Regions from separate parts of the Hydrogenophaga luteola genome, predicted to be linked through region 3. Evidence: predicted binding sites of a transcription regulator. Region 3 holds the regulator's gene; each other region holds the start of a gene.

Region 1 (3,273 bases), on a different contig from region 3:
TGCTCAACACCGTGTTCAGCCGACTCACACGGGTGATTCGCCAGCACCGCGGCACCATCGACAAATACATGGGCGATTGCGTGATGGCCTTCTGGGGAGCCCCTGTCGAAACCCGGGGGCACGCCGCACTGGCCGTGCTGACTGCGCTGGACATGGCGGCCGAGATCGCGGCCATCAACCGCGAGCGCGCGGCGGTACATCTGCCCGACATCGGCGTGGGCATCGGCCTGAACACCGGTGACATGTGCGTGGGCGACATGGGCTCGGACGTGCGGCGCAGCTACACAGTGGTCGGCGACGCTGTGAACCTCGGAGCGCGGCTGGAGGGGTTGACCCGTGTGTACGGCGTCGATGTGGTGGCCAGCGAATCCACGCGCCGCCAGGCGCCCGACTTTGTCTGGCAGGAGCTCGACCGTGTGCGTGTCAAGGGCAAGGCACAGGCCGTGGCCATCCACACGCCGCTGTGCGCTGCTGATCAGCTGACGCCGGAACTTTCAGACGAGTTGAAAGAATGGGAGCAGGCCCTGAAGGCCTGGCGCCAACAGAACTGGGACCGCTGCCTTGCTCATTTGGAGAAGCTGCAGCGGAAGAATGCCAAAAAAGTCCTTTACCGGCTCTACGCCGAACGGGTAGTCTCCATGCGGGTCGAGCCTCCGCCCCCGGACTGGGACGGCTCCACCGCGTTCGACACCAAATAAACCGCCCGAACGGGCCACCAACTCCTGGAACATTGATGAGGGTACGCGTACTGGGCTGCTCAGGCGCCATTTCGCAAGGCTGCCGGACCACCTCCTTCCTGCTCGATGACGACGTGCTCGTCGACGCCGGCACCGGGGTGGGCGACCTCAGCCTCGACGAAATGGCGCGGGTCGACCATGTGCTGCTCACCCACTCCCACCTTGACCACGTGGCCAGCCTGCCCCTGATGCTCGATGCGGTGGCCGCGCGGCGGCTGGCGGCCGGCGCTGCGCCGCTGGTGGTGCACGCCCTTCCAGGCACGATCTCCGCGCTGAAGGTGCACATCTTCAACAACCTGATCTGGCCCGATTTTTCGACCATTCCCAGTGCCGAGACCCCGCTGATGCGCTTCGTGCCGATCACCGTGGGCGAGCTGCTGTGCGTGGGGGGCAAAGACATCGAAGTGCTGCCGGCGGTGCACACCGTGCCCGCGGTGGGTTACGCGGTGAACAGCCCCAGCGGCCACTGGGTGTTCAGCGGCGACACCGAGCGCAACCCGGCGTTCTGGCAGCGCGTCAACCGGATCGATGTGGCCATGCTGATCATCGAGACCGCCTTCAGCGACCGCGAGCGCGAACTGGCCCAGCGAAGCCTGCACCTGGCGCCCAGCTCGCTGGCCGACGAACTGGACCAGATCGACCGCAGCCGCCGCTTCCCGATCTACATCACGCACACCAAGCCGGCCGAGACCGGGCTGATCATGGAAGAGATTCGCCGCTTCGACGACGCGCCGAACCGGGCCGATGACGTGCGCCACGACATCCGCTGGCTCAGCGCTGGGCAGACCTTCGACCTCTGACAAATTTTGTCCCGCGAACGGCGGGTGACAAAAATTGTCAGTGACTGCCGGCGACAGAGGACACAAATCGTCACTGGTCGGGGGCGGTGCGTGAAAAAGCACGCAAAAAGCAGGGCAAATCGGGTTGGCACGCTCCATGCGATGACACACCCGTCCTCAACCCACAACCCCCTCCAAGGAGTTTTTCAATGAAGCGTTCCCTGCAAAAAGGTTTCACCCTGATCGAACTGATGATCGTGGTGGCCATCATCGGTATCCTGGCTGCGGTGGCGCTGCCGGCGTATCAGGACTACACGATCCGCGCCCGTATCACTGAAGGTCTGTCGGTTGCCGCCGATGCAAAAACTCAGATCGGCACCAGCGCGACCACCGCGACCGAGCTGACAGCACTGGCCACTTCGTGGAACGCGCAAGGCGGTAGCACGGGCGCGACCAGCAAGTATGTGTCCAGCGTGCGGATGGATGCCACCACGGGTGAGATCACGGTGACCTACAACCGGGAAAACGTGGGTGCCATTCCCGACGGCGCGACACTCAATCTGAAGCCCTTCATGTCCGTGGGCACCAGCAACTTCGTGGCGCTCGATACCGCATTGGGTGCCGGCTACTCCGGCGAGACCGGTGCCATCGATTGGGCCTGCGCATCGGTTGCCAATACCGTGGCAACGGCTCGTGGCATGGCCACCGGCCTCACGGCGGGTACTCTGCCTGCCAAGTTCGCGCCCAGCGAGTGCCGCTGATAGAAGCACATTGATCTCAGGTTGACTGATGTCAAGGGGGCACTGCGGTGCCCCTTTTTTTGTCAGTTTCTGATGAGTTAAGTCGATACTGAGCCTGTCGATTGTGTGAGAGCGTCAATGGGATTAATGAACTGCTTGCGGATGGAATGACGTATCTCTTTGGAGAAGTCTTAGCGCCTGGCATGCAACCTGCTTATTTTGGAATCACGAAAATACATTCTTTGAGGTGCAAATGAATTCCAACTACCATCGAGGATTCACGCTGATTGAATTGATGATCGTGGTTGCGATCATTGGCATCTTGGCGGCTGTTGCGCTACCTGCATACCAAGACTACACCATCCGTTCACGCATTGTCGAGGGGCTTTCACTGGCTTCCGATGCTAAGCAGGCGGTGGCCACTGCTGCATTGACACAGACTGAGTTGGCGGCTGTGGCTGGCTCCTACAATGAGGCCAATGGAAGCAATGGGCTTACGAGTAAGTACGTGAGTGGTGTTCAGATTGATGCGACAACCGGTGAAATATCGATTACCTTCAATCGTCAAAACGTCGGTGCAATTCCTGATGATTCGGTGATGATGCTCAAGCCTTTTGTATCTGTTGGCAGTGATTTTGTGGCGCTCGACACCGTGCTGTCTTCAACCTATTCCGGCGAGACCGGTTCCGTCGACTGGGCCTGCGCATCTTCTGCAAATACTGTAGCTACAGCCAGGGGAATGACCATCAGTATTCCCGCCAATGCGCTGCCCTCCCGGTTTGCGCCTACCGAATGTCGATGACGCCTGCATCGTCGTTGCACAATTTCAGGGAAGTGTGAGGTTCGCGTAGGATTGGGGGACTGGACTTGTTGTTGCTTGTGTGTGCGAATGACTGACTCGCGTTTTCTCAATACATTGGGCACCAGAGCCAAGGCAGCAGGAGTGCATCTGGTGCTGTCTGCATCCGTGGCTTCGGTGTTGGCTGTGCTCGTATTCGGCTTCTGGTACCCGGCTGA
Region 2 (3,273 bases), on a different contig from region 3:
AGTCGCCGCCGAGCGCCAGCACCTCCTGCTCGCCCTGCAGCACCTGGCCGGGCAGCAGGCCGGGGAAGACCAGCACCTTGCAGGCGGGCACCCGGGCCTCGAACACCCAGTCGCCAAAGCAGCCAGCGTCGTCGGCCGAGACACTGAACGAGACCAGGTTGTTCAGGCGCACGGTGCAGTGGCGCGCTTTCAGGCTGCCGGCCACCAGCTGTTCGTCGCAGCGGGTGCTGCCGCGCCACAGGCGCAGGTGCGTGGCCGGCGCTGCGGCGACGCCGGGCACACCCAAGCGCTGCAGCGCCCACTGGCAGAACTCGTACAGCAGGTCCAGCTGCTGGTGGATGTTGTTGTTGTGCAGGCGGCTGAAGGTCTTCTCTTCGAGGTAGGCGATCCAGCCCGGCGAGGGGAAGCGCTGCAGCGGCTGGCGGTGGTGCGTGGGCACCAGGCCGAACCGGCTCTCGACCCAGCCCTTGAGCACCGCGCCAGCCGGACCGCCGCTGTCCATGCCCCAGCCCTGCAGCAGCTTGCGCCAGCTGCTTCGCCAGCGTCGGCGTTCGGCCGGGTCGAGCGCCGCGGCCTCGTGGGCGGCCGGGGCGCGCAGGCCGAAGGCGATGTCCAGGTAGTGCACGAACACCTCCGACGCGTCGCTCAGGTGCTCGCAGCGTGCGAGCAGGCCGAACAGGCCGGGGTGCGTCTCGCGCGTGCCGGCGATGGACAAGGGAACCGGGTGCGCGTTGAACGCGGTGCCGGCCAGCACCCGGGACGGCACGCCGACCAGGTTGGTGCTGTACCAGCGGTGCGGCTGGACCGGTTCATCGTTCATCGGGTCCGGTCAGGCGTTCAGACCGGCCGGTTCTCGTTGACGTTGCGCACCGGCCCCATCAGTGCCAGGCCTTCGTCGTAGGTGATGGTGTCGAAGGTCACGTCGTACTTGAGCGCAGCGTCGGCCACGGCGTCGAGCTTGCCCGCGGTGTCCTTCTTCTTGAGGTCGCCCTTCTCCAGGTAGAGCAGCTCGAGCATCTCGTTGTAGACCGTGTTCTCCAGGATGGGCAGCACGTAGAACATGGCGCCCTTGTAAGGCACCTGGTACTTCTTGGAGAGGTCCATGTTGTCGCAGAACAGGAAGTACTTGCCACCGGCGCTGAGCGTGTCGCCCAGCGTCTCGGCCACGTCCTTGAGCGATTCGAAGGACAGCAGCCAGCCGCAGAAGAAGGGCAGGTGCTTCTCGCCGGCGCGGGCCACGGCCATGACCTGGTCGCAGGTGAGTTCGGGCGGGCGGGCCTCGTCGGCCATCTTGGCCGCAAAGCGCAGCGCCAGTTCGCCACGGAAGCCGAAACGGCCCTCGACGTGGGTCGGCGCCTTGAGCACCGGGTTGAGCATGCGGCCTTCCTGCTGAAGGCGGGCAAAGGCGGTGTCTTCAATCGCGACGGGGGCGGTCAGGGTGGTCATCACAGGTTCCTGGTGGGTTGGGAAAGAAAGTTCTCACCGGCCCTGTCTGCAATGAACGTACCAGCCCCTGCATGGCCCACGCGCGCGGTACGCGCGCGCGAAAGCGCATCAAACCCGACACAAACCCGTCGGCACCGGCCCCGCCCGGCGTGCCGTTTGCGACGCGCCAGGCGGGCTTTGTCGCATTCGGAACAAAGCCCGATGGCGCTGTTCAAGGGTCACAAAAAATGCCGGTTTTCCCTATGAAGAACAGGCACTTGCGGTGTGTTTGAAGCGGGCTGGAAAGGCATGGCACGGAAGGTGCAAAGGAGTGGCTGCGCGGACACAAGTCCGGCCGATGCGTGATCCAGATAAGAAGACCTATAGGCACGTCAGGCTGACCTGGTCGCGGTGTATCGCAACCTTGGTTTCAACCCTTCCTTGATTGGAGTACTGACATGGCTTCCCTACGTCAAATCGCCTTCTACGGCAAAGGTGGCATCGGCAAATCGACCACTTCCCAAAACACCCTGGCCGCCCTCGCCGAGATGGGCCAGAAGATCCTCATCGTCGGCTGCGACCCCAAGGCCGACTCGACCCGCCTGATCCTGCACGCCAAGGCCCAGGACACCATCCTCTCGCTGGCCGCAGAAGCCGGTTCGGTGGAGGACCTGGAGCTGGAAGACGTCATGAAGATCGGTTACCGCGACATCCGTTGCGTGGAGTCCGGTGGTCCCGAGCCGGGCGTGGGCTGCGCCGGCCGCGGCGTGATCACCTCGATCAACTTCCTGGAAGAAAACGGCGCCTACGACGGCGTGGACTACGTGTCCTACGACGTGCTGGGCGACGTGGTGTGCGGCGGCTTCGCCATGCCCATCCGCGAGAACAAGGCGCAGGAAATCTACATCGTGATGTCGGGCGAGATGATGGCCATGTACGCGGCCAACAACATCTCCAAGGGCATCCTGAAGTACGCCAACAGCGGCGGTGTGCGCCTGGGCGGCCTGGTGTGCAACGAGCGCCAGACCGACAAGGAACTGGAGCTGGCCGAGTCGCTGGCCAAGATGCTGGGTTCGCGCCTGATCCACTTCGTGCCGCGCGACAACATCGTGCAGCACGCCGAGCTGCGCCGCATGACGGTTCTCGAATACGCGCCGGACTCCAAGCAGGCCCAGGAGTACCGCACCCTGGCCCAGAAGGTCCACGGCAACGCCGGCAACGGCACCATCCCCACCCCCATCACCATGGACCAGCTGGAAGACCTGCTGATGGAGCACGGGATCATGAAGACCATCGACGAGTCCGAAGTCGGCAAGACCGCTGCCGAACTGGCCGCCTGAGCGCCAACTGAAAGAAGCGACGCTTCCACCCGACGCCTGCGTGGCGCCGGGGTGGGGCCCGCCCCCCCGATCCCCACATCCAATGGAGTGACCCATGACCGCCACCGTTGAAGAGCGCAAGGCCGCGAACAAGGCCCTGATCGATGAAGTGCTCAAGGCCTATCCCGAAAAGATGGCCAAGCGCCGTGCCAAGCACCTGAACACGTACGAAGAGGGCAAACCCGACTGCGGCGTGAAGTCCAACATCAAGTCGCTGCCCGGCGTGATGACGATCCGCGGCTGCGCCTACGCAGGCTCCAAGGGTGTGGTCTGGGGTCCCATCAAGGACATGATCCACATCTCCCACGGTCCCGTGGGATGCGGCCAGTACAGCTGGGCTGCGCGCCGCAACTACTACATCGGCATGACCGGTGTGGACACCTTCGTGACGATGCAGTTCACCTCCGACTTCCAGGAGAAGGACATCGTCTTCGGCGGCGACAAGAAGCTCGACAAGATCATCGACGAG
Region 3 (3,273 bases):
CACCGGCCGCGTGCGCGCCATGCTCACGCCGATCCCGGAAGAGGAGAAGAACGGTCCCGCCGCTCCAGCGACCGATCCGGCGAAGCTGCGCCCCAGCGGCAAGATCACCGAGCCCAAGAAGTGACGGAGACCGTCGCCAGCGCCAGCCCTTCGGGCGACATGGTGTCGCACAGCCGTCTGGAGGTCAGAGGGCTCAAGAAGTCCTATGGCAGCCGCAAGGTGGTCAAGGACGTATCCCTGTCGGTGGACAAGGGCGAGGTGGTCGGTCTGCTCGGTCCCAACGGTGCCGGCAAAACCACCTCGTTCTACATGATCGTCGGCCTGCTGCGGGCCGATGGTGGCGAAATCCTGCTGGACGACCACCGCATCGAATCCCTGCCCATCCACCGGCGCGCCCGGCTGGGCCTGGGCTACCTGCCGCAGGAAGCATCAATCTTCCGAAAGCTGACGGTGGCGCAGAACGTGCGCGCGGTGCTGGAGCTGCAGCAGGACGCCAACGGCCAGCCGCTGTCCGCGCGCGAGATCGACGCCCGCCTGGACGAGCTGCTCAAGGAGCTGCGCGTCGACCACCTGCGCGATTCGCCCGCGCCCGCCCTCTCGGGCGGTGAGCGCCGGCGCGTGGAGATCGCCCGCGCGCTGGCCACCCGCCCGCGGTTCATCCTGCTGGACGAGCCTTTCGCCGGCATCGACCCGATCGCGGTGCTGGAAATCCAGCACATCATCAGCTTCCTCAAGTCGCGCGGCATCGGTGTGCTGATCACCGACCACAACGTGCGCGAAACCCTGGGCATCTGTGACCACGCCTACATCATCAGTGACGGTCATGTGCTGGCCAGCGGGACCACCGCCGAAATCATTGAAAACGCCGAGGTGCGCCGCGTCTACCTCGGCGAGAACTTCCGCATGTGACGGGATGAGCGGATGAAGCAAGGTCTGTCGCTGCGGGTGTCGCAGCACCTCGCGCTGACGCCACAACTGCAGCAGTCGATCCGGCTGCTGCAGCTGTCCACGCTGGAGATGGCCCAGGAGGTCGAGCAGATGCTCGACGAGAACCCGTTCCTGGAACGTGGCGAGGAGCTGGCCGATCGCGAGGATTTCGGCGTTCAGACGGCGGACGCGCCGGTGGTGGCCGGCGAGCAACTGGAAGAAGCGGCGCAGCCGGTGGTTGAGCCGCGCAGCGCCGAGCCGGACACCCGCACCGCCCCGGCCGACAGCGCGGACAGCACCGGCGACGACGTCGAGAGCCGGCTGGACGGTGCGACCCCGGTCGAAGAGAGCTGGGAAGGCGACGGCACGGTCGAGATGGCGCCCGACGACAGCGAGTGGGGGGGCGAAGCGCCTGCGCGCAACAGCGGCTCCGGCAGCGAAGACGACGACACCGCCACCGCCGCCGACCTGGCCCGTGTGCCGGTCAGCCTGCAGGACCAGCTGCACGACCAGGCGCGCTGCCTGCGCCTCTCGGACGAGGACAGCGCGGCGCTGTACTTCCTGATCGAGTCGCTCAACGACGATGGCTATCTGGAGGACAGCCTGCACGAGCTGGCCCGCGCCTGCTGGCGGCTGACCGCCGGCCGGCCCGCCGATGAGGAACCGCGCTTCGACGAGGTCGAGGCGATCGAGCGGCGCCTGGGCATCGCCCTGCAGTGGCTGCAGCAGATGGAGCCCACGGGCGTGGGCGCGCGCGACCTGGGGGAGTGCCTGCGGCTGCAGATCATGGACCTGCGCAACACGCCGGCGGCCCGTGCGGCGCTGGCGATCTGCGAGCAGCCGCTGGAGCTGATGGCCAAGCGCGACATCAAGCGCCTGTGTGCGGCCACCGGGCACGACGACGAGACCGTGCGTGCGGCGCTGACGCTGATCGCGCGGCTCGAGCCCAAGCCGGGGCGCCGCTTCGTCGACGTCGAGCGCAACGTGGTGGTGCCCGACGTGATCGTCACCCGCGCCGGTCGCGGCTTCAAGGTCTCGCTCAACGCCGAGGTGATGCCGCGCCTGCGCGTGCACGACGTTTACGCCAACGCCCTGCGGGGGCGGCGCGAGGCCGGCGGCGAAGCCGGCCACGCGGCCATGCAGCAACGGCTGCAGGAAGCGCGCTGGTTCATCAAGAACATCCAGCAGCGCTTTGACACCATCCTGCGTGTGTCCTCGGCCATCGTCGAGCGCCAGCGCAACTTCTTCATGCACGGCGAGCTCGCCATGCGCCCGCTGGTGCTGCGCGAGATCGCTGACGAGCTGGGTTTGCACGAGTCCACGATCAGCCGCGTGACCACGGCCAAGTACATGGCCACGCCGTTCGGCACCTACGAACTGAAGTACTTCTTCGGCTCCAGCCTGGGCACCGAGACCGGCGGCAATGCGTCGAGCACCGCGGTGCGTGCGCTGCTCAAGCAGTTCATTGCCTCCGAAGAGCCGTCCAAACCGCTGTCGGACAACCAGCTCTCGGACCTGCTCAAGGAGCAGGGCATCGAGTGCGCGCGCCGCACGGTCGCGAAATACCGCGAGGCGCTGCGCATCGCGCCCGCGAACCTGAGAAAAGCGCTTTGAACTCCCTTTCCCTGTTCCTTCCTTGCGCCGCAGGGGTGGAAGACTACCTCGCGGCCGAGGTCACCCGCATCACCGGCGAGACCGCTGTGCAGAAGTCGCGCGCTGGCGTGGCGCTGCAGTCCTCGTGGCGCGACGCGCTCAAACTCAACCTGCACAGCCGGCTCGCCCAGCGTGTGCTGGTGCAGCTCTGGCACGGCGGCTACCGCAGCGAGAACGACCTCTATGCCGCGGCCAGCGAGGTCGCGTGGGAGATCTGGTTCACCCCGCAGCAGACCATCAAGGTCGAGGTCACGGCCCAGCACAGCCCGCTCAAGAGCCTGAACTTCGCGGCGCTCAAGATCAAGGACGCGGTCTGCGACCGCTTCCGCGACAAACGCGGCGAACGCCCCAGCGTCAACACCACCTGGCCCGATGTGCGACTCTACGCCCACCTGACCACCGACACGGTGAGCCTCTACATCGACACCTCGGGCGAGCCTCTGTTCAAGCGCGGCTGGCGCGAGGACAAGGGTGATGCGCCGCTGAAGGAAACGCTGGCCGCGGCCATGATCGCCGCCACCGGCTGGAATGGCGCCGAAGCCGAGTCGCTGGACGACATCGTGCCGCTGTACGACCCCTGCTGCGGCAGCGGCACGGTGGCCATCGAGGCGGCGCAGATCGCGCTGCGCGTGGCGCCCGGCCTGCAGCGGCGTTTCGCCTTCGAGAAGCTGCTGCCGTTCCAGCCGCACGTCT

Evidence for each region. The regulator sigma-54, encoded in region 3, starts transcription at its own class of promoters, with help from an activator protein. The targets are predictions, from matches to a motif close to TGGCANGNAANCTGCTTT.
Region 1: the regulator sigma-54 is predicted to act here: its motif matches at 1,663-1,680, upstream of ACFOPI_RS00435 (pilin).
Region 2: the regulator sigma-54 is predicted to act here: its motif matches at 1,736-1,753, upstream of nifH (nitrogenase iron protein).

What each region holds. Positions count from the first base shown of each region.
Region 1 is NZ_JBHRXX010000001.1:95,650-98,922, reverse strand. It holds gene ACFOPI_RS00445 (CHASE2 domain-containing protein) at 1-698, shown strand, start outside; gene ACFOPI_RS00440 (3',5'-cyclic-nucleotide phosphodiesterase) at 734-1,537, shown strand; gene ACFOPI_RS00435 (pilin) at 1,726-2,277, shown strand; gene ACFOPI_RS00430 (pilin) at 2,510-3,058, shown strand; gene tfpZ (TfpX/TfpZ family type IV pilin accessory protein) at 3,146-3,273, shown strand, end outside.
Region 2 is NZ_JBHRXX010000009.1:6,883-10,155, forward strand. It holds gene ACFOPI_RS18800 (NAD(+)--dinitrogen-reductase ADP-D-ribosyltransferase) at 1-820, opposite strand, end outside; gene ACFOPI_RS18805 (hypothetical protein) at 838-1,446, opposite strand; gene nifH (nitrogenase iron protein) at 1,884-2,765, shown strand; gene nifD (nitrogenase molybdenum-iron protein alpha chain) at 2,860-3,273, shown strand, end outside.
Region 3 is NZ_JBHRXX010000004.1:161,800-165,072, forward strand. It holds gene lptA (lipopolysaccharide transport periplasmic protein LptA) at 1-124, shown strand, start outside; gene lptB (LPS export ABC transporter ATP-binding protein) at 160-909, shown strand; gene ACFOPI_RS09935 (RNA polymerase factor sigma-54) at 922-2,541, shown strand; gene ACFOPI_RS09940 (THUMP domain-containing class I SAM-dependent RNA methyltransferase) at 2,538-3,273, shown strand, end outside.